3 regions of the Methylobacterium sp. AC832 genome follow, and region 1 is predicted to be linked to each of the others. Evidence: riboswitches for the same ligand, from Rfam matches in the RefSeq annotation. Region 1 holds a riboswitch; each other region holds the start of a gene.

The links. A riboswitch is a leader RNA that binds a small molecule or an ion and turns the genes downstream of it on or off. The one in region 1 is predicted to bind cobalamin.
Region 2: it holds a riboswitch for cobalamin, as region 1 does, so the genes downstream of both, AC0IXR_RS16155 (TonB-dependent receptor) here and AC0IXR_RS00040 (TonB-dependent receptor) in region 1, are expected to answer to the same signal.
Region 3: it holds a riboswitch for cobalamin, as region 1 does, so the genes downstream of both, AC0IXR_RS02675 (CbtB domain-containing protein) here and AC0IXR_RS00040 (TonB-dependent receptor) in region 1, are expected to answer to the same signal.

Annotation. Positions count from the first base shown of each region.
Region 1 is NZ_CEEDMV010000001.1:3,318-13,162, forward strand. Features, by position in the region: gene AC0IXR_RS00015 (DUF2218 domain-containing protein) at 1-112, shown strand, start outside; gene AC0IXR_RS00020 (MFS transporter) at 154-1,443, shown strand; gene AC0IXR_RS00025 (ABC transporter substrate-binding protein) at 1,514-2,329, shown strand; gene fhuB (Fe(3+)-hydroxamate ABC transporter permease FhuB) at 2,382-4,385, shown strand; gene AC0IXR_RS00035 (TonB-dependent siderophore receptor) at 4,694-7,033, shown strand; cobalamin riboswitch at 7,131-7,330, shown strand; gene AC0IXR_RS00040 (TonB-dependent receptor) at 7,629-9,830, shown strand; gene AC0IXR_RS00045 (PepSY domain-containing protein) at 9,824-9,845, shown strand, end outside.
Region 2 is NZ_CEEDMV010000004.1:328,320-338,164, forward strand. Features, by position in the region: gene AC0IXR_RS16150 (DUF1993 domain-containing protein) at 1-311, shown strand, start outside; gene AC0IXR_RS16155 (TonB-dependent receptor) at 352-2,496, opposite strand; cobalamin riboswitch at 2,607-2,806, opposite strand; gene AC0IXR_RS16160 (catalase family protein) at 2,890-3,993, opposite strand; gene AC0IXR_RS16165 (OpgD/OpgG family glucan biosynthesis protein) at 4,161-5,636, opposite strand; gene mdoH (glucans biosynthesis glucosyltransferase MdoH) at 5,875-7,782, shown strand; gene AC0IXR_RS16175 (hypothetical protein) at 7,801-8,262, opposite strand; gene AC0IXR_RS16180 (trans-sulfuration enzyme family protein) at 8,361-9,509, opposite strand; gene AC0IXR_RS16185 (TspO/MBR family protein) at 9,668-9,845, shown strand, end outside.
Region 3 is NZ_CEEDMV010000001.1:567,980-577,824, forward strand. Features, by position in the region: gene cobN (cobaltochelatase subunit CobN) at 1-1,412, opposite strand, end outside; gene AC0IXR_RS02655 (DUF4349 domain-containing protein) at 1,426-2,211, opposite strand; gene cobW (cobalamin biosynthesis protein CobW) at 2,355-3,389, opposite strand; gene AC0IXR_RS02665 (DUF1636 domain-containing protein) at 3,386-3,808, opposite strand; gene AC0IXR_RS02670 (CbtA family protein) at 3,801-4,595, opposite strand; gene AC0IXR_RS02675 (CbtB domain-containing protein) at 4,626-4,802, opposite strand; cobalamin riboswitch at 4,857-5,050, opposite strand; gene cobU (bifunctional adenosylcobinamide kinase/adenosylcobinamide-phosphate guanylyltransferase) at 5,157-5,669, shown strand; gene cobO (cob(I)yrinic acid a,c-diamide adenosyltransferase) at 5,666-6,286, shown strand; gene AC0IXR_RS02690 (hypothetical protein) at 6,300-6,950, opposite strand; gene AC0IXR_RS02695 (RusA family crossover junction endodeoxyribonuclease) at 6,947-7,360, opposite strand; gene AC0IXR_RS02700 (hypothetical protein) at 7,452-8,174, shown strand; gene AC0IXR_RS02705 (cobyric acid synthase) at 8,232-9,692, shown strand.

The sequences.
Region 1 (9,845 bases):
CAAGGCCCTGCGGGCGCATTGGCGCAAGACCTGTGGCCTCACCCGTGACCAGCATCTCGCCGTGGCCTATTGGCGGCGCGGCGCCGACGAAGACGCCAAGGACGAGGATTGAAGCGTGATGTCAAAGAGCGTCATCCGAGGCGGCATGATTCCATGATGCTCGACCTGTCTCCCCTGCGGGCGAGCCGCGGGTTCCAGCTGCTCTATGCGGCGCGGGCTGCCTCGTTCCTCGCCTTCGGGGTGCTGGGCGTCGCCGTGAGCCTGCAGATGTACGCGCTGACCGCTTCGTCGCTGCAGGTGGCGTTCCTCAACGCGGCCGTCGCGGGATCGATGGCGCTGGCGCTCATCGTCGGCGGCTGGCTCGCCGACAGCTACGACCGCCGCGCGGTCATGGTCTGGTCGCGCACGGCGCATCTCCTCACCATCCTGATCCTCATGGCCAACGCGGCCCTCGCGGCGCCGATGGTCTGGCCGATCTACGCGGCGGCCGTGGTCGGCGGCTCGACCTTCGGCTTCGGCATGCCGGCGATCATGGCCGCGACCCCGGCGCTCGTCGGGCGCGAGCACCTGTCGGGGGCCGCCGCGCTCACCGCCGTGGCGGCGCAGGCGGGCGCCATCGCCGGACCGTTCCTGGCCGGGGCGATCACCGCCGGCGCGGGGCTCGTCGCGTGCTACGGCGTTGTCGCGCTCATCTCCGGCATCACGCCGATCGTGCTCGGGTTCCTGCCTCCGCTGCCGCCGCTGGCCGGCCCGTCCGCCGAGGCGCCCCTCCCCGCGCTCGCCGCCGACGAAGCCGGCTTCATGGGGGGCCTGCGCTACATCGCCCGCTCGCCCCTGGTGCTGAGCCTGCTCCTCGTCGATCTCGTCGCCCTGGTCTTCGCCGTGCCCTACGTGCTGCTGCCCGAACTAGCGACGCATGGGCTCGGCGGAGGGCCCGACAGCATCGGCCTGCTCTATGCCGCCCCCTCGGCCGGCGCACTCCTCGGCGCCCTGGCATCGGGACGAGCCGGCGCGAGCCCGTTCGCCGGGCGTTGGCTCGTGGCCTGCGTCGCTGTCTGGGCCTGCGCCTGCATCGCGCTGGGCTTCAGTGAGGGCATGGCTCCCGCCCTGTTCTGTCTCGCCACTCTCGGCGCCGCCGCGAGCCTCGCCGGCATCCTGCGCGCGGCCCTGATCCAGCGCGCGACGCCGGACGCGATGCTGGGCCGGGTGTCGAGCCTGTGGGTGCTGGAGGAGACGATCGGGCCGGCTCTGGGGGGGATGCAGGCGGGCACCACGGCCTATCTCGCCTCGGCGCGGATCGCCATGGCGGCGGGTGGCGGCCTCTGCCTCGCCGCCACCGCCGCCATTGCGGCACTCACGCCCGCCCTGCGGGATGCGAGCCTCGCTCCGGAGGCGAAAAGGAAGGCCGGCGATCTCGCCCTGGCTGCCGTCGATGCGCGCTAGAAGGGCCGTTGTCGGCTTGGCGGCCTGCTTCTTCGTGCTGGCCTGTCTGCCCGCGCGCGCGGAGAAAAAGATGCCCGCGCAGCCGCGCGTTGCGGCCCTGGACTGGAGCGCCGTGGAACTCCTCCTCGGCCTCGGCATCGTGCCGATCGCGGTGACTCAGCCCGAGAACTACAACCGCACCGTGGTGGAGCCGGCGCTCCCCGAAGGCGTGGTCGATCTCGGCCTCGTGGTGGAGCCCAACCTCGAACTACTGGCGGGCCTGAAACCGGACCTCATCCTCGCCAACCCGATCCAGGTGGCGACGCAAGGGAGCTTCCTGTCGCGCATCGCCCCGACGGAGGCGGTCTCCATCGCCAATGCCGGGGGCGATCCCTACGAGCGGGCGAAGGCGGAGACCATGCGCATCGCCCTGCGTCTCGGCCGCGTCGATGAAGCCAAGGCCCTGGAAGCACGCACCGAGGCGATTCTCGCCGCGGCGGGGGCGAGCGCCTGCCCAGCCGAGAGGCACCCGACCTTCCTCGTCTGGATCGTCGATCACCGCAACATCGTGGTCTACGGCCGCACCAGCCTGTTCCAGACCGTGCTCGACCGCCTCCGCATCGAGAATGCGTGGACCGGCGCCAGCAACGCATCCGGCTTCACGGCGGTGGGGATCGAGCAGCTCGCTACCGGTCCGGCCGATGCCCGCATGGTCCATGTCGGGCCGATCCGGTCGGATGCGGCCAAGGCGCTGGCCGGAAGCCGGCTCTGGCAGACGCTGCCGGCGGTGCGCGAGCACCATGTCGACGTCGTGCCGCCGGTCTGGTTCTACGGTGGGCTGCCGGCCATCGCGCGCTTCGCCGAACTGATGACCGATCTCTCCAAGCGGGATTGCCCCCGTGGCTGATGCGAAACTGGCCGGATCGGGCTTGGGTGAATCGGACTTGGGTGAACCAAACTTGGCTGAACTAGGCCTGGCCGCCCCCGCGCCGCGCCGCTCGCGGATCGGCGGAACATGGCTTCTCATCGGCGCGGTGGCCCTCGTGGCCGGGCTCCTCACCCTGCGCACGCTCACGGCCGACATGCCGCTCGGCCTCGCGCTGAAAGCCTTGTGGAGTCCCGACTGGACCGACATCGCGCAGGTCATCCTGCATGAGAGCGTGCTGCCGCGGATCGTCACCGCATGGCTCGCCGGCGGCGCCCTCGCTTTGTCGGGGCTGGTGCTGCAGCAGGTGCTGCGCAATCCCCTCGCTTCGCCCTCGACGCTGGGCATCTCGGCCGGGGCGCAGCTCGCCTTGGCCCTGGCCTCGCTGTTCGCGCCCGGCCTCTTCTCGCAGGGCCGGGAGGCCGTGGCGCTCACCGGCTCCGCCCTGGCGGTGCTGGCGGTCTTCGCGTTGGGGCGTGCCAAGGGCTTCGCGCCCCTGGGGCTGCTGCTGGCCGGGCTCGTGGTCGAGCTCTATTGCGGGGCGATCCAGACCCTCCTCGTGATCCTGCACCAGGAGCGGCTGTTCGGCCTGTTCGTCTGGGGGGCAGGCTCGCTCGCCATGAACGATTGGAGCGCGCCGGCCTATCTCGCGCCCCGCCTCGCCGTCGCCGCCCTCCTGGTGGCGCTGATGGCGAGGCCGCTCGCATTGCTCGACCTCGACGAGGCGAACGCGAAGAGCCTCGGGCTCTCCCTCGGCCGGGTCCGGTTCCTCGCCGTGGCCGTCGCGGTGGCGCTCGGCGGCTTCGTGGTGGCGGGGGTGGGCGTCATCGGTTTCGTGGGGTTCGCCGCGCCGATCCTCGTCCGGCTCACCGGCACGCGCACGCTGCGCGCCCGTCTCATCGCCGCGCCCCTGCTCGGGGCGGCCCTGATCTGGCTCACCGATTCCGTGGTCCTGGCGCTCGCCCCCATCGCACAGGTGCCGACGGGGGCGCTGGCCTCCCTCGTCGGCGTGCCAATGCTGCTCTGGCTGCTGCCGCGCCTGCGTGGCGTCGGCGCGCTGCATCGCCCGGAGGGCGGCGCCTCGGCCCGGCTCGCACGACCCTGGCGCCTGATCCTGGCCGGTGCGGTGTCGCTGGCCCTCCTCGTCTTCGTCGCGCTGACCCTCGGCCGCGACCCGGCCGGCTGGCACTGGAGCCTCGGGGCTGGCCTCGAAGAACTGCTTCCCTGGCGCCTGCCCCGTATCGCCGCCTCGCTCGCGGCCGGCGCAATGCTGGCCATAGCCGGCACCCTGCTGCAGCGGCTCACCGGCAATTCCCTGGCGAGCCCCGAAGTGCTCGGGATCAGTTCCGGGGCCGCCCTCGGCCTCGTTGCCGTCACCATCGTCCTCGGAACGCCGGACCGGATGGCGTTGCTCGGCGCCGGCAGCCTCGGGGCCCTCGCGACCCTCCTGGCCATCGCGAGCCTCGGCCGCCGTGCCGACACCGTGCCCGAGCAGATGCTGCTGGCTGGCATCGGCCTCACCACCGGGTTCGGCGCGCTCCTCACCATCCTGATGATCAGCGGCGATCCCTCCGTGGTGATGCTGCTCGGGTGGACGGCGGGGTCCACGGCGCGGGTGGCGCCGGAGGATGCCGTCGCTGCCATCGCCATCCTCGTCCTCGGAGTCGCCTGCCTTCCCGCCCTGACCCGCTGGCTCGAGCTGCTTCCCCTCGGCGCTCCGACGGGCCGCTCGCTGGGGCTCGGCCTGCGCCGCAGCCGTCTCGTCATCCTGGCCTTGGCGGCGATCCTCACCACCGCGGCGACCCTGGTGGCGGGGCCGTTGAGCTTCGTCGGCCTCGTCGGGCCGCAGGTGGCGCGCTTGGCGGGCCTGACCCGGGCCGCGCCGCAACTCGCCGGTGCGGCCATCGCAGGGGCGCTGATCATGGTCGCGGCGGATTTCGTCGGACGGATGGCGTTCTTCCCCTACCAGCTTCCCGCCGGATTGGTGGCGACCCTCGTCGGCGGGCCGTTCCTGATGTGGCTGCTGGCCCGCCGTTGATCGTCTTTCGACAAGTTTTTTGCGGCGCTTGAATTGAATTGTTCCAAAGAAGGGTTGTGTTTCTTAGGCAACGCCGCCGCAACTTTTGTCATTAAATCTCAACTTTGACTTGCTGACAAAGACGCCGTGTGGATTCGTCTTGTCGAGACCCGATCTTGTTTTTGAATCGTTCTACGCGATGCATCGACAAGGAAATCTCGTTCTTTACCAATCAGGTCTGCGCCGTATTTCCGACGATCAAGGTCTTCCCTATGTCTGATGGCATGTTGCTCTCTTCTGGCACGTTCTCTCACAAAGCCGTGAGTGGCATGCGCTGCCTCGCCGGCGTCTCGACCGTGGCGCTGCTCGCCATGGTTCCCGCCCTGTGGAGCGGGCAGGCCTCCGCCCAGGCCGCTTCGGGCGGCACGGCGGCGGTGCAGCTCGATACCTTGTCGGTGCAGGGCTCCGGAAATGGTTCGGGAGGCGGCAATGGCGGTGGCGTGACGGCCGCCAATTCCTACGTCGTGCCCAGGAGCATGTCGGGAACGAAGACCAACGCGACCCTGCGGGAGATTCCCCAGTCGGTGTCCGTGGTCACGCAGAAGCAGCTCGAGGATCGCGGCGCAGAGAACCTGGCCGATGCGCTCGCCTACAGCGCCGGCATCCTCGCGTCGCCCCAGGGGCAGGATGGCCGCTTCGACCAGCTGATCATCCGTGGCTTCGACCAGACACAGCGCGGCATCTACAAGGACGGGATGCGTCTGCCACAGACGAGCTTTTCCGGCTTCCCGATCGAGCCCTACGGCGTGGAGCGCATCGACGTGCTGCGCGGCCCGACCTCGGGCCTTTTTGGGCTCAACGATCCGGGGGGCCTCGTCAACTTCATCACCAAGAAGCCGACGGTCGAGCCGCTGCGGGAAATCTTTAGTTCCTATGGCAGCTTCAACCGCAAGCAGTTCGGCTTCGACCTGAGCGGCCCGCTCAACCCTGAGAAGACGATCCTCTACCGGATCACCGGCCTGCTGCGCGAAGGCGGCACGCAAGTGGATTACACGCCGCTGGACCGAATCTACATCGCGCCCGCGGTGACCTTCGCGCCTTCGGCGGATACCAGCCTGACGGTGCTCGGCAATTATCAGAGAGACCGCACCGGCGACACGTTCCGTGCCATCCCGCGCGAATACACCCGGGGCAGTAATCCCAATAAGTCGGAAATGCGCAGCCGCTTCCTCGGGGAGCCGGGCTTCTCGCGCTTCCTCGCCGAGCATTTCGAGGGCGGCTACCAGTTCTCACACCGGTTCGACGACCATTGGACCGTGCGCCAGAACCTGCGCTACGCCCATGCCTCGACCGACTACAACGCGATCTACTCCACGGGCGTCACCAATCCGGCGATGCCCAACACCGTCACCCGCGAGGCTCAGACCTGGCTTGAGGATTACGGCGTCTTCACCGTCGATACCCAGATCCAGCACGATGCGCAGTTCGGCAACATCAAGAACACCGCGCTGCTTGGGGTCGATTACAGCAAGATCAACAACAAGAGCGACCAGTACGGCGGTACGAGCTTCGGCCTGCTCGGGATCGGCCCGTTCGTCGGCCCGCTCAACATCCTCAATCCGGTCTACGGCCAGCCCGTCGCGCAACTTCCGCGCTCCCTCCTGTCACGGTTGCAGCAGGAGCAAGTCGGCGTCTACGCTCAGGATCAGGTCAAGTTCTACGATCGCTGGCTGCTCAGCATGAACGCCCGCTACGATTGGGTGACGACGAAGACCGATGCTCAGAACCCGGTCATCGATACCGTGCGCCAAATGCTCAACGCCGTCCCGTTCCCGAACGGCATTCCCACGAGCTTCGGCGCGAACCAGGACGCGCAATCCTATAGCGGCCGGGTCGGGCTCTCGTATCTCTTCGACAACGGCCTGACGCCCTATGTCTCGGCCGCGCGCTCGTTCAATGTGTTGCCGGTCTTCCTCCAGAACAGCACGATCGCGGTCGTGCCCGGCATCGGTGCGGTGCCGCTCACCTACAACATCACCCCGGCCAAGCCCGAGATCGGCGAGACCATCGAGGCCGGCGTGAAGTTCCAGCCGCCGGGCCAAGCCACCTCGGTTCTTTTCTCCGTGTTCAATACGAAGAAGACCAACGCCTTGTTCTTTAACCCCAGCGATCCGTTGCAGCAGGCCTTCTATCAGAACGGCGAAGTCGAGGTGAAAGGCTTCGAGAGCGAGGCCACCGTGGACCTCCTCGACGGCCTGAAGCTCATCTCGTCATTCACGGTCCTGCAGGCCGAAGTGACGAAGGACAATGCGCCGGACGGCAATCCCAGCGCGGTTGGGAAGCGGCCGATCCAGGTGCCGAACTTCACTGCTGCGACCTGGCTGGATTACACGATCCAGACCGGCATGTTCCGCGGACTCGGGATCGGCGGCGGTGTCCGCTACATCGGGGAATCGTTCGGCGATCCCCAGAACAACATCCGCGTGCCGGACTACGTCCTCTTCGACGCATCGCTCCGTTACACATACGAGAACTGGCGCTTCCAGGTGGCGGCCAACAACATCACGGACCGCGTCTATGTCGGCACCTGCTCGCAACAGGTCAATTTCGTCGGCTGCAATTATGGCGAAGGCCGCCGCGTGACGGGCTCCGTCACCTACCGCTGGTAGGCGATACGCATCCGATGAGATCGGCCCCGGATCGAACGGTCCGGGGCTTTTCTTTTGGGCTGTTGCCGTCACGTCGTTGACGCGGTCTCTCGTCCTCGACTAGCCTGACGATGACGGTTCCCCTTCGGGGGATCAAAAGGGAACGCGGTGAGGACGTTTTGTCCGATGCCGCGGCTGCCCCCGCAACTGTAAGCGGCGAGCCCATCATCAACACGTCACTGGGTCTTCGGGCCTGGGAAGACGATGAGAGGGCGTCGACCCGCGAGCCAGGAGACCTGCCGTCAGTCGTGGTCACACGCGAAACGCATCGGGCGGGGTGTCCTGGTGGGGTGTCGGGGCCCGCGCTCGCGTGGGGATCGGCTTCGTTCGCGGTGACGTGCCACTGCGCTGAGCCGCGCCTGCCGTTCGCCCGCGATGCCCGATCGTCCCTGTTCCTTCCATTGCAGACTCGCTCTACATCTTGCCCTCGGCGAGACCGTTTGGTCCTCCGCGCAGGCATTTTGCCCGGTTCGACGTATTGTAACGTTATAACATACGATCTAGCAGAGGGGGCGCGGCATTCGGCCAGCGATCACTCCGGTTTGCCAAAACGAACATGCCCACACAGGTCACCCACCGCGCCCCCGGGCGGATCTCCCCGGCCCGCGCCACCGCCCTGCTCGCATCGCTCCTCGGCTCGACCCTGCTCGCGGGCGAGGTCCGCGCCCAGGATTCCATCGGCCAGAATGCCGTCACCCTCGACCAGCTCACCGTGGAGGGGAGCGGGGTCGGCCTGACTCGCGCCAACCCGGTCGGGCTCAACCTCTCGACCCCCTCTCGCAGCGCCAGTCGCCTCGGCCTGACGCCGCTGGAGACCCCCGCCAGTATCGATGTCATCAGCGGCGAGACCGCCCGAATCCGCGGCCAGAACACGGTGGTCGAGGCGGTGACGCAGAACGCCACCGGCATCACCACCATCGCGTCGCCGGGCAACGGCAACGGCGCCTTCTCCAGCCGGGGCTTCGCCGGCCCGAACTCGATCCAGCAGCTCTATGACGGCACGCGGCTGTTCGTGGGCGCCGGCACGGTGACCTTCCCGTTCGACACCTGGAACGTGGAGCGGATCGAGGTGCTGCGCGGCCCGGCCTCCGTCCTCTATGGCGACGGCGCCATCGGCGGCGTGGTCAACGTGGTCTCGAAGAAACCGAGCTTCACGCCGATCCATGCCGCCCGCGCCGCTACCGGGTCGGACGGGCTCGCGCGCCTTGCCGTCGATCTCGGCGGTCCCATCGGCGATGCGGTGGCCTACCGCCTCAATGTCAGCGGCAACCGCGACGGCGGCTGGACCAGCCCGAATGGGGATTTCCGCAACCTCGCGGTCTCGGGCGCGCTGCTGTTCCAGCTCAACCCCGATCTCGCGGTGACGCTCAGCCATGATCTCGGCTACCAGGAGCCCGCGCGCTACTGGGGCACGCCGCTGGTCGATGGCCGGATCGTCCAGTCCCTGCGCAACAACAACTACAATGTCGACGGCGCGAAGATCGTCTGGGCCGACAACTGGACCCAGCTCAAGACCGAGTGGACGCCGAGCGCCGACATCACCATCCGCAACACCGCCTACCGGCTGCAGAGCCGTCGCCACTGGCTCGATGTCGAGCAGTACCGGTTCAATAGCGGTACGGGACGGATCGACAGGTCCGACTACCTTGAAATCTACCACAGCCAGGAGCAGGTCGGGAACCGCTTCGACGCCGCCTTCAAGGGCAACCTGTTCGGCTTCCGCAACGAGTTCGCCATCGGGTTCGACGTCAACCACGTGGATTTCCGCCACACCAGCAACTTCTCCAGCGCAGGCGGCGGCCTCGTCACCAGCGTCGATCCGTTCACCTACGATCCGGGCCTGTTCCCGGCCAATGGCCGCGCCAGCCCGGCCTATGCCACCAGCACCAACCAGGCCTCTGTCTTCGCCGAGAACCGGCTGATCCTCAGCGACCAACTCTCCTTCCTCACCGGAATGCGTTTCGATGCGCCGACCCTGCACCGCCGCAACCTGCAGACCGGCGACACCTTCGCGCGCTCGTTCGAGGCCCTGAGCTACCGGTTCGGCCTCGTCTACAACCCGACGCCGGATTCGGCCCTCTACGTGCAATACGCCACCGCCACCGATCCGGTGGGGAGCCTCATCAGCCTGTCGCAAACGAACGCCAATTTCGATCTCTCCACCGGCGAGCAGATCGAGGTCGGGGCCAAGGGCCTCGCGCTGAACGGCGCCCTCGAATGGACGGTGGCGGGCTACCGCATCGTCAAGGACAACCTGATCTCGGCGGTGCCGGGCCAGCCCAATGTCTCGACCCAGGTCGGCCGGCAATCCTCGCACGGGGTGGAGGGGGCGCTCGCCCTGCGCCTGCCCGATGGCTGGCGCATCGACGCCAACCTCGCCCTCCTGCATGCGCAATATGACGAGTTCCGGGAGGGAGCGGTGTCCTATGCGGGCAACCAGCCCATCGACGTGCCGGAGCGCGTCGCCAATGTCTGGCTCAATTGGGCCTTCGCCCACGACTGGGAGGCGCGGATCGGGCTGCAGAATGTCGGCCGGGTCTTCAGCGACTTCTCCAACACCGCGCCGCGGCCCGACTACACCCTGGCCCATCTCGGCCTCGACCATCAGGTCACCCCGGCCTCGCGCCTGAGCCTTCGCGTCTACAACCTGTTCGACACAACCTACGCGATCAGCGGCAACGCCGTGGACGGGATCGGTACCAACTGGATCCTCGGGCGACCGCGCTCGTTCGAGGTCGCCTACAGCTTCGCGTGGTGAGCCTGTTCAAGCAGG
Region 2 (9,845 bases), on a different contig from region 1:
CCGGCGAGGTGCCCGGATCAATGGCGGATGCACGGGCTCGTATCACCGAGGCATTGGCGCTTCTGGACGGCCTCCCGAACGATGCCCTCGATGCCGGCGCGACTCTGCCAATCGTGATCGAGCTTCCGGGCAATATCACGTTCGATATGAGCGGCGAACAATACGCTCGGGATTGGGCTCTGCCTCAGTTCTACTTCCACGTCATCACCGCCTACGCCATCTTGCGGCATTACGGCATCACACTCGGCAAAGCCGATTATGTGCCTCACATGTTCGCATATCTCCGGCCCGGATCACTGCCATCAGCATGACCGGAGAGCGGCTTCGCTGCCTGCAACCCGCTCCCATTCTTCAAAATCGCCCTGCCACCGTCAACCGCACCGCCATCGGCTCCACCGGATGCAGATGCGTGTCGGCCACGCCGCCGGCCGGTTCCCCCCGCAGCCGCGACTCGTAGAAGTAGTCGATCTGGCTCGCCTTGACGTTGAGCAGGTTGAGGATGTCGAGCTGCACCGTGACACCGTTGTCGAAATTGTAGCCGATGCGGCCATTCACCAGCGTGGTCGGCTTCGAGCGGACGGAATTGTCCTCAATGAGCGGGCGCGGCCCGAAATAGCGAAGCCGCATCGTGCCGAACCAGCCGAGCGCCTCACCGAGGGTAAAGCCGGCCGCCGCGATGGCGGTGGGGGCGGCGGGAATGCGGCTCCCCGCTGGGTCGCGATCGGCGAAGCGGGCATGGGTGACGGTGAGGTCGGCATCGACGGCGAGCCAGGGCGTGACCGCGTAGTGGTTGGTCCACTCGATGCCGGTGCGCCGGCTCGGGCGGCTTGGCTCGGTGGTGCCCGCATCACCCACGAACAGGTTCTCGGAATCGAAATCGAGCTGGAACAGGGTCACGGTCGATTCGAGGCCGGCGATGGAGCGGTTGCGCAAGCCCACCTCCGAGCCCACCGAGCGCACCAGCAGCGGCACCCGGTCGAGGGGGAACAGAGGGTTGCCCGGATCGACCGTGATGGTCGCGCCCCGCGCGTCGTTGGAATGGAAGCCCTCGCCGTAATTCACGAACAGTTCGGTCTCGGCCCAGGGGCCGAACACGACGCCGAGCTTGGGGCTGACGATGCCGTCCTGCGCATGGCCTGAGTTCAGCGAATTGTTCGATCTCACGCTCGCGTCGTAGGCGTCGGCGCGGAGGCCGACGCTGGTGCGCAGCCACTCGGTCCAGCGCAGGCGATTCTCGAAGTAGAGCGCGGCGCTGCCTTCCTGCACGCGGTCGTCGCGCACGGTGGAGAGGGAGGTGCGCGCCCGCGTGTTGAACAGTCCCACATGGATGTCGTCGAACCGCGCCTGCACGCCGATTTCGTTCTCCATGGGCAGGCCGAACAGCTCACCCTTGAACACCCTGGCGATCTCGCCGCCGGCGACGGTGCGGCTGTCGAGCTGGCGGAACTGGTCGCCGTTGACCGGATCGTTGAGGAAATAGGTGAAGTTGTTGAACAGGTTGAGGTTCGAGCGGATGACGTAGGCGCTGGCGCGGGTGACCCCGCCATCATCCGACCGGCTCCAGCGGCCCGACAGGGAGAAGCGGCTCGCATCGCCGCCATCGCTCGGATCGAGGGTGCCGAAGCGGCCGATCAGGCCCTCGGAGATGGCCCGCTGCGGAACCTGGTTCGTCGCCGTCCAGCGGTTGGAATAGGCCATGCCGGTGAGGGAGAACCCGTCGAGGGCAGTGCCCTGGCTGTAGCGCAGCACGCCGTTGAGCTTGCGGATGGCGTCCGGCACCACCCAGGGGCCGTCATAGACCTGGGCCTCGCCAGCGGCGAGGAGCGTCCCCTCCCCGAGGGGTGCGGAGGCGATGGTGAGCGCCCGCTTGTAGCCGAAGCTCCCGAGGGAGGTGAGCGCGAGAGGGCGGGGTACCGCGTCGATCGTGTCGATCCGCACCGATCCGGCGGAGGCGAAATCCCCGTCACGGGCGAAATACGGGCCCTTGTGGAACTCCACCGCGCCGACGAGTTCGGGAATGAGGAAGTTGATGTCGGCATAGCCCTGGCCGTGGCCATGGGTGCGCATATTGGCCGGCATGCCGTCGATGGTGATGGCGATGTCCGTGCCGTGGTCGAGGTTGAAGCCGCGCAGGAAGTACTGGTTGGCTTTTCCCTCGCCGGAATGCTGCGTGACGATGAGGCCGGGCACGGCCTCCAGCACCTCGCCGGGGCGGGTCACCGGGCGATCGTTGAGGGCCCTGCCGGTGATGACGCCCGAACTCGACGTCAGCGCGGGAGCGGACAGGGCGCCGAACGCCTCGGCCCCGCCGGTCCCACCAGTGGCCCCGCCGAGACCGGGACCGGCCGCTGCAGGGGGCGGGCGTATGTCGGCCGCCACGGAGAGTTCGTTGAGGGTCGCCTCGGCGGTGGTTGCCGTCTCGGACTGAGCAAGAACCGGCGAGGCGGATGCCAGGAATCCGAGGGCGAGGAGTGGGGGAACGAGACGGGCGGACACAGGCGGAGACCTCGGGCAACGGCAGTGGCACGTCACCGCGAACGAAGCCGATCCCCACGCGAGCGCGGGCCCCGACACCCCACCAGGACACCCCGCCCGATGCGTTTCGCGTGTGACCACGACTGACGGCAGGTCTCCTGGCTCGCGGGTCGACGCCCTCTCATCGTCTTCCCAGGCCCGAAGACCCAGTGACGTGTTGATGATGGGCTCGCCGCTTACAGTTGCGGGGGCAGCCGCGGCATCGGACAAAACGTCCTCACCGCGTTCCCTTTTGATCCCCCGAAGGGGAACCGTCATCGTCAGGCTAGGTCGGCTGCGACGAGAGGGTCAATTGCGAGATGATCCCGCGCCGATCATCGCCGCTGCCCTGTCGCATTGCAGCAACGTCCGGCGTCAATCCGGTAGAGCGTCGAGGTTCTTCGGCTCCTCGATGCGGCGGCCGTTCTTCTCGGCCCGGAAGCGCTTGCCCATCTCGTAGGCCGATTTGCGCATGCGCATGATCCCGCCGAGCGGCCGGTGCGCGGCCATCCCGTGCCAGGGGCTGAACGACAGGCCGTCATCGACGTAAGCCGCGCGGGCCTCGCTCCAGCTCGCCTGAGGCGCGGCGGTGAGGGTGGCGATGGTGCGGTAGGGGCTCGCGGTCTCAGGCCAGATTACGGAGGCGTCCTCCACCGGCATGTCGTCGAGGTTCAGGCACAGCTGCGCCCGCAATTCCCAGGTGCCGCCGTGGATGATGAAATGCTCCATCACCGCCTCGCGGATTGCGTTGGCGGCACTCGTGTCATCGAGCGGTTTGTTCGCCAGCGCCCTCATTTCGGGAGAGACCGGGACGAGCGAGATCTTGGCGATGTGATCGCCGAAGCGCAGCGGGACCTGACTGTAGAAACTGTCGCCCAGGAGATGCGTCTCGGGCTGCCCACCGAGGGTCGCCAGGGTCGGGCTCGGCGAACCGGTTGTCGCGACGACTGCGCTCTGCACGCCCCGAAGCGCCGCCGATGCGGCCTTCTTCAGTCCCTCCGCCCGATCGGTGGTCTTGGCGAGGAGCTTCAGCGTCGCGAGGAACGGCTTCGGTCCCGGCGCTGAGAAGGTCGGGCCGTTGACGAGCACAAAATCCTGCGTGGCATCCCCTTCCGATCCTTCGAGACGCTCTCCCTCGACACCGAGGACCTTGATCGCCACGCCGCGCGGGGTGGAGACGCTGTCGTCCAGGATATCACCGGGGATGGTCGAGAAGCGCATCACCACGGGGTAGCGCCCCGGCTTCGCGAACAGGCCCTGCGCCAATTCGGGGGGCAGGTCGGCCGCAATCTCCAACTCGGCTCTCAGCGCGCCATGCGCCTTGGCATGGACGCTGCGGATGGCATGGCCGCCATCGGCGAGCGTCTTCTCGCTGATGGAGCGCATGGTCTCGTTCAGGGCCCGGCTGGTCTCGGCCTCGTCGGGTTCAAGGGTCTCGACGGAGGGCGTGTAGCGCAGGTAGTCGGTCTCGATGGCCAAGGGTGCTGCTCCGGGGGAAGGCGGATTCCGCGCCCCGAGGCGTTTCGACGGCCTCCGGGGAACCGGGCGGCTCCGCAACCTGATGGTGTTCCAGCTTAGGAAGCCCTGGCCTCTCCTCCCGTTCCGATCTCTGTCGCACCTCGCCAAGTCGTGAGGTTGCCCGGCGATCAGGCGGCGTTGTCCCAGGTCTCGCTGATCGGGCGACCGGCGCGCATGAGGCGCGCGCGCAGGACGACGTCACCGGCTGGCAACGGCGTCGGCGGGCGCCATTCTACGTAGAGACGCCAGCCACCCGTCTGGGGCACCCGTTCCACCACCGGATCGACCATGGTGCCGGCGCTGGCCGAGACCTCGGCCGCGATGTCACCGTCAGGGCCGGTGGGCAGGCCCGGCCCTTCGAAATCGATGACGTAGAGCCGCCGCTCCGGGCTCGGCGGCGTGGTCGGGCGTAGGCGCTCGGCCGAACCGACGCGGGTGGAGACCACCCGGGCGAGCGCGCTCAGCACCGCGGTATCCGGTTCGGCCCCCACGGTGGCGAGGGTGTAGGCGAGGTCGAGGGCACTCCCCGCCGCGACGGGCGCATCCGGCACGAAGGCAGCGACGATGTTGTCCATGTACTCCTCGCGGGACGGGATTTCGAAGAGTTGCACCGCTCCTGCGCCGAACCCGGCCTGAGGTGTGACCCAGAGGCCGGGCCGCGCCTCGTGACGGGCCTGGACATCAAGATAGGCGGCAAAGCTTCGCTCGCGCTGGAACAGTCCGAACCCGTCGAGGGGATCGGTGCGGAAAGCCGAGATCTGCGGCTCTCGCCGTCCGTTGCTCAAGGGACGCCACAGGCGATCGTCCTTGGTCGCCACCATGAGCCCGTCGGAATCGTGAACCTGGGGCCTGAAATCGTCGAAGGGCGCGGCTCCGCGCGCGCCGGGACCGTTCGCGCCATGCAGGAACATGCTGGTGAGTGGCGCGAGGCCGAGGCGCGGGATCGCGGCGCGGGGATGCAGCGAGGCGGTGACGACCATCCGCGAGGTCTCGCCGGGTTCGACCACGAAGCGATAGGCACCCGCGAGACTCGGTGAATCGAGGAGCGCCAGGATCGTGACGGCGCGGGAATCGGCCTTCGGCTCGCAGATCCAGAACGCCGTAAAGTCCGGAAATTCCTCCGCTCCGGGACCGCCGGTCTGGATCGCGGCACCGCGTGCCGACAGGCCGTATTCCTGCGTCTTTCCGCGAAGCCGAAAATACGAGGCGCCAAGGAAGACTAGGAATTCTTCCTGATTAGCCGGCTTTTCATCGTCGAAGGCGTGATGCAGCCGGAAGCCGGCAAAGCCCAGATCGCCGGAAAAGTCCTGCCCTGCCAAGTCCGACCCGAGATCGAACAGGCCCGACTGGTAGAGGATCGGCTGCGGCGGCCCGTCCGGCGGCTGGAGGAACAAGGCGACGCGCTTCTTCTGCAGGAAGCCGCGATGGAACAGCTGCAGCGAGAATGAACCGCCGAGGCGCGGGGCTGCGTCGGGACGGAAGGTGATCGCACGGTAACCGTCGTAGCTAAGGCCGGCGAGGGGTGCCGGGAGATCCTCTGGAGCGGGCCGGTAGGGTGCGCCTGCGAGGCGGCGGGCCTGGGCCACGACGCCCTCGAAGGTCATCGGCCCGTCACGGGGAGGGTCGACTTTATCGGCGGCCATCGTTCTGGCGGTATTCAGGTCGACGGCACTAGGCATTATCATGCCTGCGGCCACGCTGAGCGCGGTTTGCAAGGTCTGTCGCCGCGAGGGGGCATCACGCCCCGAACGCTCGTCTTCACCGTCGCCCCGTATCATCGATGTCCTTCGCTTCATGATGGACGACGGCCCCTCTCAGCCTCGATCGAGTGTCCAGCGCCCCATGTCCATCACGCGGTTGTCGCACGACGCATCCCCGGTCGGAATTCCGAACCCGGCGATTCCCGAAAGTCAGTCCGGCGAGGCCCCTTCGCTGCTGATGCGGCGGCTCCTGCTGGCCCTGCCGACCCTGGCCACCGCGGCCGCGATCTCCTGGCTCGCTTTGTCCGCTTACGGACGCCCGGACGGCGTCCTGGGTTGGGCCGTGCTGGTCCTGTTCGGCCTCGTGATGACGTGGCAATCCTTCGTCGCCTGGCAATACGTCTACGGACTCGTGGCGGCGGGGCTCGGCGATGCCGCCAAATCCGCGATCGAGATCCGCTCGGCCACGGTTCCGGCCACCGCCTCGGGCCTCAGCCGCACGGCTGCCGTGGTGGCGATCCATGCCGAGGATGCGGTGGCGGTGTTCGCCGCGTTGCGTGTCATGGCCCGCTCGCTTCAGCGTGGCGGCGGCGACGGGTCCGATATCGACATCTTCGTCCTCTCCGACACGCGTGACGGTGCCATCGCGGCGGTGGAGGAGCATGAATTCGCCCGGATCGAGGCATGGGCGCGTTTGAACGGCCCTGGCCTGCCGCGCGTCCGCTACCGGCGGCGCCAGGACAATGCGGGCCGCAAGGCCGGCAACATCGCCGAGTTCTGCAAGTCCTACGGCTCGGAATACGATTTCATGATCGTGCTCGACGCCGACAGTCTGATGACCGGCGCCACCATGCGCCGCCTCGCCCGGTTGATGGAGGAGGCGCCCAAGGTCGGGCTGATCCAGACCGTCTCCTACGCGACCGGCCGGGACACGCTGTTTGCCCGTATCCAGCAATTCGCCGTGCGGCTCTACGCGCCGCTGTCGATCCGCTGCCTCGAGACCTGGCAGGGCGCGGATGGAAGCTATTGGGGCCACAACGCGATCCTGCGGGTCGCGGCCTTCGCCGACAATGCCGAACTGCCGGTGCTGCCCGGCAAGGCACCGCTCGGCGGCGAGATCCTGTGCCACGATATCGTCGAGGGCGCGCTCCTGCGCCGGGCCGGCTGGGAGGTCCGCCTCCTGCCGGAGATGGGCGGCACCTGGGAGGAGATGCCGACGAACCTCGTCGATCTCCTCGGGCGTGAACGGCGCTGGTGCCAGGGCAACATGCAGCACCTGCTCATCACCACCCTGCCGGGTCTTCGGGCGGCGAGCCGCTGGCACCTGATGGTCGGGATCCTGTCCTACCTCGCCTGCCCGCTCTGGGTGCTGTTCCTCGCCACCGCCTCTATCCAGGCCGCCGTGACCGGCGATCTCGGCCTCCTGGCCTATGGACTCACCGGGACGGGCCTCGCCGCCCATGCGCTGGCTGCTCTCGTCGTGGCCGTGATGGCCCTGCCGAAGCTCCTCAGCCTCGGCCATGTCCTGGCCTCGCCGACCCGCCGCGCCGCTTTCGGCGGCACCGCCTCGCTCCTGAAGAGCGCCGTGCTCGAACAGATCGTCTGGGTGCTGCTCTGGCCGGTCATGACGGTCTTTGCCGCCGGCGCCGTCGCCACCACCTTCATTGGCCGCGTGGTGCGGTGGGATTCGCAGGTGCGCGACGACCGTCAGGTGCCGTGGTCCGAGGCGATCCGCCTGCAGGTGGACGCCCTGGTGGCGGGCGCCCTGCTCACCGGCCTGCTGGTCTATGCCGGCGACCCCTGGCTCGCCCTGTGGATGGGGCCCGTGGCCCTCGCCCTGCTCACGAGCCCGGCGTTCAGCGTGCTGACCAGCCGTGCCGATCTCGGCCGCGCCTCGCAGAAGAACGGCCTGTTCCTCTCCATCGACGACACCGACCGTGCCGCCGAACTTCTGGACCTGGCATCGGTCCGTCGGGGCGAGGAGCGCAGCAAGCCTGTACGCCCGGACGTCTGGGCAAGCGCGGAGGCGGAAATCTCCGCACCGCGATAAGGTCAGAGGAGTGAGAGGCTAGGGTTTCTCCAGCACTTCGATCGGGTTGGTGCGCTGGCTCGGCTTCGGCTCGGCGGCGGCGGCGCCGGCATTCCCATCCGCCTTCTCACGTCGGGCGCCGGAACTGGTATCCGCGCCCGGTCCGGTGCCCTGCGTCGGAACCGTGCCGCTCGCCAGTTCGAGGCAGGTCACCATCTCCACGTAGGACGGGAAGCCGCCGGCCTCGAACTGCTTCTCGCACTGCCTCTTGGCGGCTGGCGAATAGTCTCCCCAACGGCGCCGGGCTTCCTTGCGCGCCGCCTCCTCCGAACGAAGGCAGCCTTCGACGGTGGAAGTGTCGCTGACGCTGGCTTCCGCGCGGACCGACGACTTGCAGGTCGCCTGCACGTCGAGCTTGGGCGGCCCATCGGCGGCCAAGGCGGCCCCGGTGAGAGCGACGAACGCGAGGGCACCGGTCAGAAGGGGAACAGGGTATCGCATCGGCTCGTCCTCGCTCGCAGCGCGGCGACCGCCCGGCGGCGGTCCGTCCCTCGCACAATGCGCGAAGGGCGGAATCGCACCAAGAACCCACGAGGAAATCAGCCGAGGGCCGCGTCCAGATCGGCGTACAGGTCGTCCACATGCTCGATCCCCACCGAGAGCCGCAGCAGATCGGGCGGACATGGCGTGCCCGGTCCTTCCACCGAAGCGCGGTGCTCGATCAGGCTTTCGACGCCGCCGAGCGATGTGGCGCGCTTCCATAGGCGCACCCGTGCCGCCGTGGCGATGGCTGCCTCCTCGCCGGCCGCGACACGGATCGACAGCATGAAGCCGAAGCCGCCCTCCATCTGGCGCGCCGCCACCGCATGACCCGGATCGTCGGGCAGGCCGGGATAGAGCACGGACGCCACGCGCGGATGCGCCGAGAAGCGTCTGGCGAGGTCCGCCGCATTGGCCGATTGCGCCGCGACCCGCAGGGGTAGGGTCCGCAGCGAGCGCATGAGGAGATAGGCCTCGAATGGCCCGAGGATCGCCCCACCGCCGGCACGGATCGCGCCGATCCGCTCCCAGAACGCATCGGTGCGCGCTGAAGCGAGGACACCGGCGACCACGTCCGAATGACCGTTCAGAATCTTGGTGGCCGAATGCATGACGATGTCGGCCCCGAGCGTCAGGGGCCGCGTGTGGATCGGCGAGGCGGCGGTGGAATCGACGGCGAGACGCGCCCCTGCCCCGTGCGCGATCTCGGCCGCGGCAGCAATGTCGGTGATGGTCCAGAGCGGATTGCCGGGCGTCTCCACCCAGACGAGCTTCGTCGTGCCCGGCCTGATCGCAGCCCGCAGGGCGTCGAGATCGTCCATGGCGATGAAATCGAGGCCCCAGCCCCGGCGCGGCGCTTCCTGCTGGAGCCAGCGCTTGAGCGCCCAGTACATCACGAGGGGGGCGACGATATGGTCTCCGGGCTCCAGGGCCGAGAAGACGGCCGTGGCCGCCGCCATGCCGGAGCCGAACAGCATCGCGCCGGCCTCCGCCTCCTCCAGCATGGCGATGACGGCCTCCGCCTCGCGGGTCGTGGCGTTGTCGGGCCGGGCATAGGAGAAGCCCGAACTGTAGCCGTTGTCGGGATCGCGGATGAACGTCGTCGAGACATGGAGCGGTGCCACCACCGCCCGCGTCACCGGATCGACATGGCCCATGGCCTGCGCGGCCAGGGTGCGCTTGGTGAAGGGAGTGGTGGACTCAGTCATCGGACCATCCGTACGTTGAGGACGTTGGGGTGTCATCGCCAGGAAGCTCGAGCAAGAAACCTGGGCATGAACCCCCGGCATGAAACCGGCCTCGGCGAAACCCTCGCCAACAGAGAACGCCCTCGCGTTTCGAAGCCTCAGAGGAATGATCTACGCCGATGACGTCCGCCCTCGATGTTCCGGAACGGCCCGCCTTCTCCTTCTGGCCTCGCCTCGCGATCGCCATCCTGCCCGTGGTGGCCACTTCGGTGATCGGCTCGCTCAGCACCACGCCGAACATCGAGGGCTGGTATGCCGGCCTGACGAAGCCCGGCTTCAACCCGCCGAACTGGCTGT
Region 3 (9,845 bases), 560 kb from region 1:
CCCCACCGTCGATCGAGCGTGTCGCGCTCGTCCGGTGACAGTGTGGAGAGCCAGTCGCGATAGGCCGCGAGCGGCACTGCGAAGGTCGGAGCGTCCTTCGTGAGCGCGTGCATCAGAGCGTCCGGCTCCGGCAGGTCGCCCACCGCATAGCCGGCCTGCCGCAGCGTCTCCGCGATGATCCCCGCGCTTGCCGGCGTGTCGAGCCCCACGGCGAAGCCGGCCCGGCCGCCCCGGGCGGGGTAGTCGGACAGGACCAGGGCGAGGCGACGTCCTGCACGCGGCCGGTGTTTCAGCGCCACCCAGGCGGAGGCGCGGTCGGCCAGGGCCGCGATGCCGGCCGGGAAGGGAACGGCGCGGCGCTCGCTGAACCCATCGAGTTCCGGCCCGTCCTCCTTGAACGAAATCGGGAAACCGGAGAGCCGTCCGTCGAATTCGGGAAGCGCCACCTGCATGGCGAGGTCGGCGGCGTTCATCCCCCGCGCCGAGGCCTCCCAGGCCTCCCGTGAGGCCCCGATCGTGTAGGCCTGCAGAATGGGCGCGTCGGCGCCATCGAGGACGAATCCGGCATCCTCCCGCGCGGAGAAGGCCGTCGCCGCGATGACGATGTCCGGGCTGCGCGCGGCCAGAGCCTCCCGCACGGTATCGAGGGCGAGCGCGTCCTTGAGGCTTGCGACCGCGAGGGTGGCGGCTCCGATGCCGCGCTCACCGAGGGCCGCGATGAGGTCGGCCACCGGCCGGGTGTCGCCGCCGAGCACGGCCGAGCGATAGACCAGGATCAGGGCGAGGGGGCGGTTCTGCCCGGCTGCGGCGAGGGCGGTCTCGTGTGCGACCGGTCCGCAACCCGGACACCAGGCGAAGCCGCGCGGCAGGGCGACCGGCGGCAGCGCTTCGATCGCATACCCAATCTCGCCGGAGAGACGCCGGATCATTCTACGCAGGTTTTCGGCTCCGCCCGCGCGGCAATAGCCCTCGAGTGTCTCCACCAGTTCGGGAGCCACCGTCGAGAAGGCAGTGAGGCGGGGATCGGGCTTGTCGCAGCCCGGAATGACGGCGAGCTTCACGCCGTTCGCGCGAGCCGCGGCGGCGGCGCGCTCGATGCCGTAGCGCCAGTAATCGAGGCCACCGAGGCAGCGGATGACCACGAATTTCGACCGCGCGATCACGTTGTCCACGTAGAGATCGACGGACATCGGATGGCGCAGCCGCGCCAGTTTGGCGAGGCGGAGCGTCGGGACGTCGACTGCCGACGGGTCCCGTGCCGCCGCCTCCCGCTCGGCCGCATGCGCGCCGGCCATGCCGGAGAGGTCGGAATCGGTGAAGGACAGGAACACGATGTCGCCGGGCGCCTGGCCCAGATCGATGGCGGCTTCGCCCTCGTCGAGGGAGACCGTGTCGATTCGGATCAGATGCATGGGCGGCGCGCCGTCATGGCTGTGCCCTGGAGGACGTCCGCTCGGTCACGGCGCTTCGGCGGCCGCGCCGGCGCCACAGCGCGCGAAGGAGAAGCACGCCGATCAGCACCAGCGGTAACCATGGCAGGCCGGAGACGACGAAGCGCAAGGCCGATCCGGCGCTCGCGCCGAAAGTCTGGCCCGCCTGGGCCCAGGCTTCCTCCACGGGGGCGAGAGGCCCGGCCCGCGCCTCGTCGGAGCGCAGGGCGACGGAGAGGAGCTCAGTGTCGACGCGCTGATTCAGGCCGCGCTGCTTGGCATCGGCTTCCTCGATCTGCGACTGTACCTGCGCCAATTCCTGCGCGATGCGGATCAGATCCTCCACGCGCGGGTCGGGCCGTGCGGCGATCGCGTCGAGCCGGGCGCGATAGGCGGTGAATTGAGCCAAGCGCCGGCCGCCATCCTCGATGGCGTCCGTCAGATCGTCGGCACGCGTCGACTGGCTCCGGAGCACGACGTCACCCGCCGCCTCGCCGGGGAGGGGCGCCGTGACGAAGGCCATGAACGGCGCGACGGATTCATGCGGCAGCCGGACCTGAACCTGCGCCTGCGGACGGCCCGCAGGCCTGCGGCCATCGTCGATGGACGCAGCGACGAGGACGCATTTCAGGGCCGCCTCGTTCAGGCAGCGGTCGCGCGCCGCCTCGAAATGCGCGTTCACCCGTTGGGGTGGCAATCCGATGGTGAGGTCGTGGGTATAGGCGAGCTTCGCATCGCCCGTCTGGGCGAGCGGGCGAGCCACCGGAGAGAGGCGTGCCATCGTCCGGCTGTCCGAGGCCTGAAACTCCGGTTTGGGCGGACGTGAATCCGAGCACCCGCCGATCGCCGCGAGAGCCGCCAGGCCGGACGCAGCCACGAGGCCGCGGCACCCGTGAGCGAGGATCCGTCGGGCGGTCAACGCGCTCACCCCGCCAGGGCGGCTGCCACCGCCCCCTGGTCGAAACCCTTCAGGCCGATGACCACGAGCCGGCCGTCGCGGTTCTCGCTCGCCCGCCAGGGGCGGTCGTAATGATGGGCGATGCGGGCGCCGACGCCCTGGACCACGAGGCGCATCGGCTTTCCGGTGACCTCGGCGAAGCCCTTGATCCGCAGGACGCCGTTGGTTTCGGCGGCGCGGGCGACGCGGGAGGCCAGATCCTCGGCGCTCGCCGTGGCAGGCACGGCAATGGCCACGGAATCGAAATCGTCGTGATCGTGGTCCTCGCCCTCGCCGTGATGGGAGGGGCGGGCGTCGAGATCGTCCTCGGCGGCGGCGCCGAGACCGAGGATCACGCGCGGATCGAGGCGGCCATGCTCGGCTTCGACCAGCTTCACCGCGCGGGGCAGCTGGCGCTCCACCTCGGCGCGGACCTTGGCCTTGCCGGCTTCGTCGAGGAGGTCGGCCTTGTTCATCACCACGAGGTCGGCGCAGAGGAGCTGGTCCTCGAACACTTCTTCCAGCGGGTTGTCGTGGTCGACGCTGGCATCGTCGGCGCGCTGAGCGGCGAGGGCCGCCGGATCGTCGGCGAAGAAGCCCGCCGCAACGGCGGGGCCGTCGATCACCGCGATCACCCCGTCCACGGTCACCCGCGAGCGGATCGCCGGCCAGTGGAAGGCCTGGACCAGGGGCTTCGGCAGAGCGAGGCCGGACGTCTCGATGAGGATGTGCTCCGGCGGGTCGGCGCGGTCGAGGAGCTTGTTCAGGGCTGGGACGAAATCGTCGGCAACGGTGCAGCAGATGCAGCCGTTGGCCAGCTCCACGATGTCCTCGTCCTGGCAGCCCTCGATACCGCAGGCGGCCAGGAACGATCCGTCGAAGCCGATATCGCCGAACTCGTTGACGATGATGGCGAGCCGCCGGCCGCCGGCATTCTCAACGAGGTGACGCACGAGGGTCGTCTTGCCGGCTCCGAGGAAGCCGGTGACGATGGTGCAGGGGATCTTCTCGACGATGCTCATTCGGCGGCGTCCGGAATTCTGTCCGCGCGGGGCGGAGGAAACGGGGGAATGCGGGCGACGACGCCTTTGCGGAACGCCTCCGGCCGCGCCTTCCAGGGCACGATGCCGTCGGGCGTCTCCGCGTACAGGCCGATGCCCGCGAGGATGGTTCTGGCGGATTCGACCGGGTCGAGATCGCCGTAAACGTAGGTCCAGCGGCCTTCGGAAGCCACGGCGACGGTGCAGGGGCGCTTGCAGACCGACAGGCACTCGACGCTCTCGACCGCGATGCCCTCGATGGCGGCTTCCGTCACCGCATCGCGCAGCGCCGAGACAAGGCGGGCCCCGGCGCGGGGCTCGGACGTGTCGCCGGCCGTGCGGCAGGTGGCGCAGACATAGAGTACGACCGGTCTGCCGGCCTGGATGTCCTCGTCAGGCATGCGACGTCGCCGGGCTCTTGCGCCCGACGCTGTTCCAGGCCCAGCCGAAGGCGAGGCCGATCACCGCCCAGAACACGAAGGCGATGCCCAGCGACCGAGCGGCGAATTGGGCCGCGTAGCCCGGGGGCAGGGCGGAGGCGGTGTGGCTCGTCTCCGGCGCTCCGGCCAGATGCGGCGCGACGAGAAGCACGAGCCCTCCAGCAATGGCGATGGAGGAGCGGCGGATCGCGATGAGGTAGAGCCCCATGGCGGTGGCGGCCGCGGTCATGATCCACCAGAACTGGCGTTCGGCGAGCGGAGCCGCCTCCATGCCGGGTAGTTCAGGCGGCAGGCCGAGGGCCGGGGCGAGGGCCACGGCGAGGAACCCCGCGATGGCGAATCGCAGGCCGGCTTCCGGGCTCGGCTCGCGCCCACAGGCAATGAGAGCCGCGCCCAGCAACAGGGCGTAGCCGACGCCGCCGACCAGGGTCGCGAGGGCGGTGAAGACCATCCGGGGAAGGCCAGGGCCGGGCTGCCAGGCCGGAGCGACCTCGCCGCCTTCGACACCGTCCGTCTTGCCGCCATGGTCCTTGCCACCATGGTCGTGGCCCGAATGGACGGGCACGATGAGGGAGGCCGGGGAGGCGCCGCGCGGCATCCATAGCGCGGCCGGCGCCGTGGCTTCGCCGCTCTCGTAACGCTCGGCCGCGATGATCAGCGGCGAGGTGAGGGCGAGCTGCAAGCCCGTGGCGACGACAGCCGCCAGGAAGCCGGCGACCAGGGCCGCCGACACGAGTCGGATCATCATGAAATCAGGTCCTGGCTGAGCGCGAGGCGGTCAGTGGCAGGGGAAATTCTGGGCGTGCCGGAAATCGTGGGCCGCGTTGTGCAGCGCCATCGCCGGGGCGAAGCCGGCCATGAAGACGAGCCCGAGGCCGAGGAAAGCGGCCATGAGCACCGCGCCGAGACGCTCGTTGCTGCGGGTGCCGGTGAGGGCGAGAGTGTTCGTGGTCATCGTGTCAGGTCTCCGGCCGCCCCGCCGGCGGCGTTCGAGGATAGAGCGGGAGGACAATGTCCCCTTCGGAAGGCAGGTCTCCTGGCTCGCGGGTCGTCCGGTCCTGCCGCCTTCCCGGATCGCTCCGGTGGCCGATGGCAGACCCGTCTCCGCTCACAGTTGCGGGGGCAGCTGCGGTTTCAGGCGCGAGCCCTCACCGCATTCCCTTTTCACCCCGTCGCCGGGGCACCGTCCGAACCTCGCTTCTACGCGCTCGCGCGACCGCTGACAACGCGCCGCCAAAGCGTTTTACCGGCTTTGACGGGGCAGGGCGGTTTCGCGCTAAAGGGAGCCATGCGGCAGCCTTCTCCAAGAATGACACTGGTCCTCGGCGGCGCGCGCTCGGGCAAGAGCCTGCACGCGGAGCGCCTGATCGAAGCTTGCCCCGCGCCGTGGCTCTACCTCGCCACAGCGCAGGCCTGGGACGACGAGATGCGGGAGCGCGTCGCCCTTCACCGGTCGCGCCGCTCGGCGGATTGGATCACCCGGGACGTGCCGATCGACCTGGCCGAGGCCGTCGCTGCGGCGACAGGGCCGGTGCTCGTCGATTGCCTGACCCTGTGGCTGACCAACCTGATCCTGTCCGAGGCCGATATCGAGGCGGCGAGCGCTGCCCTGATCGAGGCCTGCGGCCGCGCGCCGGGGCCGGTGGTGCTCGTCGGCAACGAGGTCGGTCTCGGCATCGTGCCGGACAACGCGCTCGCCCGCCGCTTCCGCGACGCGGCCGGGCGACTGCACCAGCGCCTCGCCGCGCGGGCCGACCATGTGGTGTTCATGGTGGCGGGACTGCCGATGATCGTGAAACCCCAACCCGGAGCGAGCGCATGAACGATCTGGAGATAAATGAGGCGGAGGCCGACCGTCACCGCGAGAAGATGGAGAAGCGCAAGGCCGTCCAGGACGCCGAGGTCGCGGCTAAGACGATCGAGAAAGGCCTCCTCATCGTCAATACCGGCCCCGGCAAGGGCAAGACCACGGCCGGGCTCGGCCTCGTCCTGCGGGCGCTCGGCCATGGCTGGCGGGTCGGCGTGGTCCAGTTCATCAAGGGGGGGTGGGATACGGGCGAGAAGCACGCGCTGAAGGCCTTCGGCGACCGGATCGAGTGGCATACGCTCGGGGAAGGCTTTACCTGGGAGACGCAGGACAAGGCCCGCGACATCGCGGCGGCCGAGCATGCCTGGGCCAAGGCCGAGGAGCTGATGGCCGACCCGACCATCCGCCTCGTCCTTCTCGACGAACTCAACATCGCCCTGCGCTATGATTACCTGCCCATCGATGCCGTGGTGGCGGCTTTCCGGGCGCGACGGCCCGACCTCCACGTCATCGTCACCGGCCGCAACGCCAAGCCGGCCCTCATCCAGGCCGCCGACCTTGTCACCGAGATGGGCAGCGTGAAGCACCATTTCTCGGCCGGCGTGAAGGCGCAGGAGGGGATCGAGTTCTGACTGCTGGGCGCGGTCAGGCCACGCCGCCGACTGGCTGATTCTCGTGGAGGACGAGCTTCAGCGTAGCGACGAAATCCTCCAGGGCGGCGGGATCAAGGTCTCGCTGCAGGGCCCCGTGGGCGACGGCGTTGCGCAGGCTCGCCATGGGGCGAAGCCGATCCGCCTCGTCGGGCGTTACGATGCCTTCGCCCGCGAGCTGTTCGATCAGCTGTGCGGACGATTGAGATTGCGACAGGCGGTCCGGGATCAAGGCCCGCCCGATGGCTTCGAAGGTCGACCAGCCGAGCAGCAGAGCGGCCTCCATCTGGCCGGCTGCGATGAGAGCCTCGACCTTCGCGATCGTGCGGTCAATGATGTCGGGCGTCACGCCGTCGATGGCGGGTACGCCGCCGCCGGAGCTAGCGTAGTAGATCCGAAGTTCCCAATCGGCGACACCGAGGAACCGGTCCGCGACTCTTTCCTGCCTTCCCGATCGCGAGCCATCCCGCACGATCTCGATCGCGAGATTCTTGGGTTTTCCGAGCGCAATCGCGTCGGGAACGTAGTCGCCCATGAAGGATGGCAGAAGCTGGCGGGAAGGGTGAGTATAAACCTCGTAGCCGGCATCCATGAGTGTCGGGATGATAAGGTCGAGGACCGGCCGTTCTGGTTCCATGCCGCTCATGCCAGTTCCTCGAATGGATCGTCCGAGAGCCTTACGTATAAAATCGGCTTCTGTGCCGACAGTGCCGCCGCCAGGACGGGGCTCGGCTGCGTGAACGAAAACACCCGCTGCGGTTCGAACTTCTGGATGACCACCCGTTCGATCTGAGAATCATCCATGTAGATGTGCTGGTTGAGGGCATCGGGAACCAGTTTGACGATATTGTCCACATCGCCCTGCACGGAGCCGACGGGGAAGTAGAACAGCGTCACGGCGAGTTTACCCTCGCAGGCGAAGTGATTCTCGGGCAAGGAGCCGTCGCTTGCCGCTCGGACCTTCTGCTTCCATTGCGATTTGGAACTCGGTCGGGCCGCTTGGAACGAGACCGGTGTGCCGCTGACGAGGAACTCGATGGGAAAGATGAGCTCCACGAGAGATCGCCTAGCGTCGCGGGCTTCGGTCCCGCAACTTATGCACGGCTTCGTCAACGTGTATAGGGTATCGCGGAATCTCCCTTGGGTTGTGTTCCGTCGCGGCTTCCGACGCTGCCTCGTTCCGCTCACGCTTCTTCTGTCCGGTGCCGGTGCGGCCTCCGCGGAGTCCATCACATCCTGGCCGGACACCTATCTCGCCCGCGTCGAGGCGCTGGCGGTGATGGAGGGGCTCAATGCGCGGCTCCTGGCGAGCCGCAGCGCCACCGCGACCCTCGAAGGCTGGTGCTTCGAGCACGGCATGGCGACGGACCCGCGGCTCACGGCGACCCTCCTGCGCGATGTGGACAAGCCCGCCTCGGAAGAGACGCGCCGCCGCCTCGCCGCCGGACCCGAAACCGTCCTGAAATATCGCCGGGTCCGGCTCGCCTGCGGGAATCACGTTCTGTCGGAGGCCGACAATTGGTACGTGCCGGAGCGACTGAACCCGGAGATGAACCGCCTGCTGGAGACGACCGATACACCCTTTGGCAGGGCGGTCCAGGCGCTGGGCACCACCCGCCAGACCATCGGGGCGGACCGTCTCTGGCAGCCTCTGCCGCCCGGTTGGGACCAAGCGGCCCCGCCCGATCCCGCCTGCGCGCCGCTCGCGATTCCGGACCGGCTGTTCAGCCATCGCGCCGTCCTGTTCACGGCCGAGCGGGTGCCGTTCTCGGAGGTCGTCGAGACCTACGCCTCCGCCATCCTCGATTTCCGCCGGGCCGCGCGGCCTCTCGATACCGCCTGCGTCGCCGGCCCGCCGTCGCGGCCCTGACGCGGTCGTGCTAGGGCTCGCCGACACCCCTCGGCACACCGGACGAGACCCGATCGCATGACCGCCCGCGCCTTCATGATCCAGGGCACCGGCTCGGATGTCGGTAAGTCGCTGATCGTGGCCGGCCTGTGCCGCGCCTTCACGCGGCGCGGCCTCGCCGTGCGGCCGTTCAAGCCGCAGAACATGTCCAACAACGCGGCCGTTACCGCCGATGGCGGCGAGATCGGCCGGGCCCAGGCGCTGCAGGCGCGGGCCTGCGGGGTGGCGCCCTCCATCCACATGAACCCGGTCCTGCTGAAGCCCCAGAGCGAGACCGGCTCGCAGGTGGTGGTGCAGGGCCGGATGGTCGGCACCGCGAAGGCGCGAGATTACCAGGCCTGGAAGCCGCGTCTCCTGGCCTCCGTGCTCGAAAGTTTTGATCATCTGAAGGGCCAGGCCGACCTCGTCATCGTGGAGGGCGCCGGCTCGGCCTCCGAGGTCAACCTCCGCCGGGGCGACATCGCCAATATGGGTTTCGCGCGGGCCACCGACACGCCCGTGATCCTGCTCGGCGACATCGACCGGGGCGGCGTCATCGCCAGCCTCGTCGGAACCAAGGCGGTGATCGCGCGCGAGGATGCGGCGATGATCGTGGGCTTCCTCGTCAACCGGTTTCGCGGCGACCCGAGCCTGTTCGCCGACGGCATGGAGATCGTTGCCACGGCCACCGGATGGCCCGCCCTTGGGCTCGTGCCGCATTTCCCCGAGGCCGCGCGCCTGCCCGCCGAGGATGCGCTGGGGCTCGCCGGTTCCGCCTCCTCCGGCCGGACGCGCATTCGCGTCGCGGTGCCGGTCCTGCCGCGCATCGCCAATTTCGACGACCTCGATCCGCTACGGGCGGAGCCGGAGGTGGAGGTCGTGCTGGTCCGGCCCGGCGAGGCGATTCCGGGCGACGTCGCCCTCGTCCTGCTGCCGGGCTCGAAGACCACGATCGACGATCTCGACGCCCTCCGTCGCGAGGGCTGGGACGTCGACATCCGCGCGCATCTGCGCCGGGGCGGCCACGTGCTCGGCCTCTGCGGCGGCTACCAGATGCTCGGCCGCACCTTGAGCGATCCGCACGGGATCGAGGGCGAGCCGCGCAGCGTCGCCGGGCTCGGCCTGCTGGAGGTCGATACGGTGATGACCCCGCTGAAGCGCCTCGAGGCGGTGAGCGGGCGGAGCCTCGCCGACGACCTGCCGTTCAGCGGCTACGAAATGCATGTGGGCGACACGGCCGGTGCGGACACGGTGACTCCGCTGCTACGCTTCGCCGACGGACGGGTGGACGGTGCGGTCTCTGGCGACGGGCGGGTCTGCGGCACCTACGTTCACGGCCTCTTCGCCGACGACCGGCAGCGGGCCGCCTGGCTCGCGCGCCTGGGAGCGGCCTCCGACGGTCATTCCTACGAGGGCGAGGTCGAACGCGTCCTCGATGCCCTCGCGCGACATGTCGAGGCGCATGTCGATTGCGACCGACTGTTCGCCTTGGCGCGCTAGCAGTTCCCCAACATAGGCTCGACCGATCGGGCTCCCGCGCAGAGCACGAGCCATGAGGAAGTAGCCCGATACGCCGTCGCCGCCGGAGGTCGACGCGCCTCACTCGTGAGACCGGGCTGAGCTCCTGGCTGCCCACCGTGGTGCTGCCCGGCC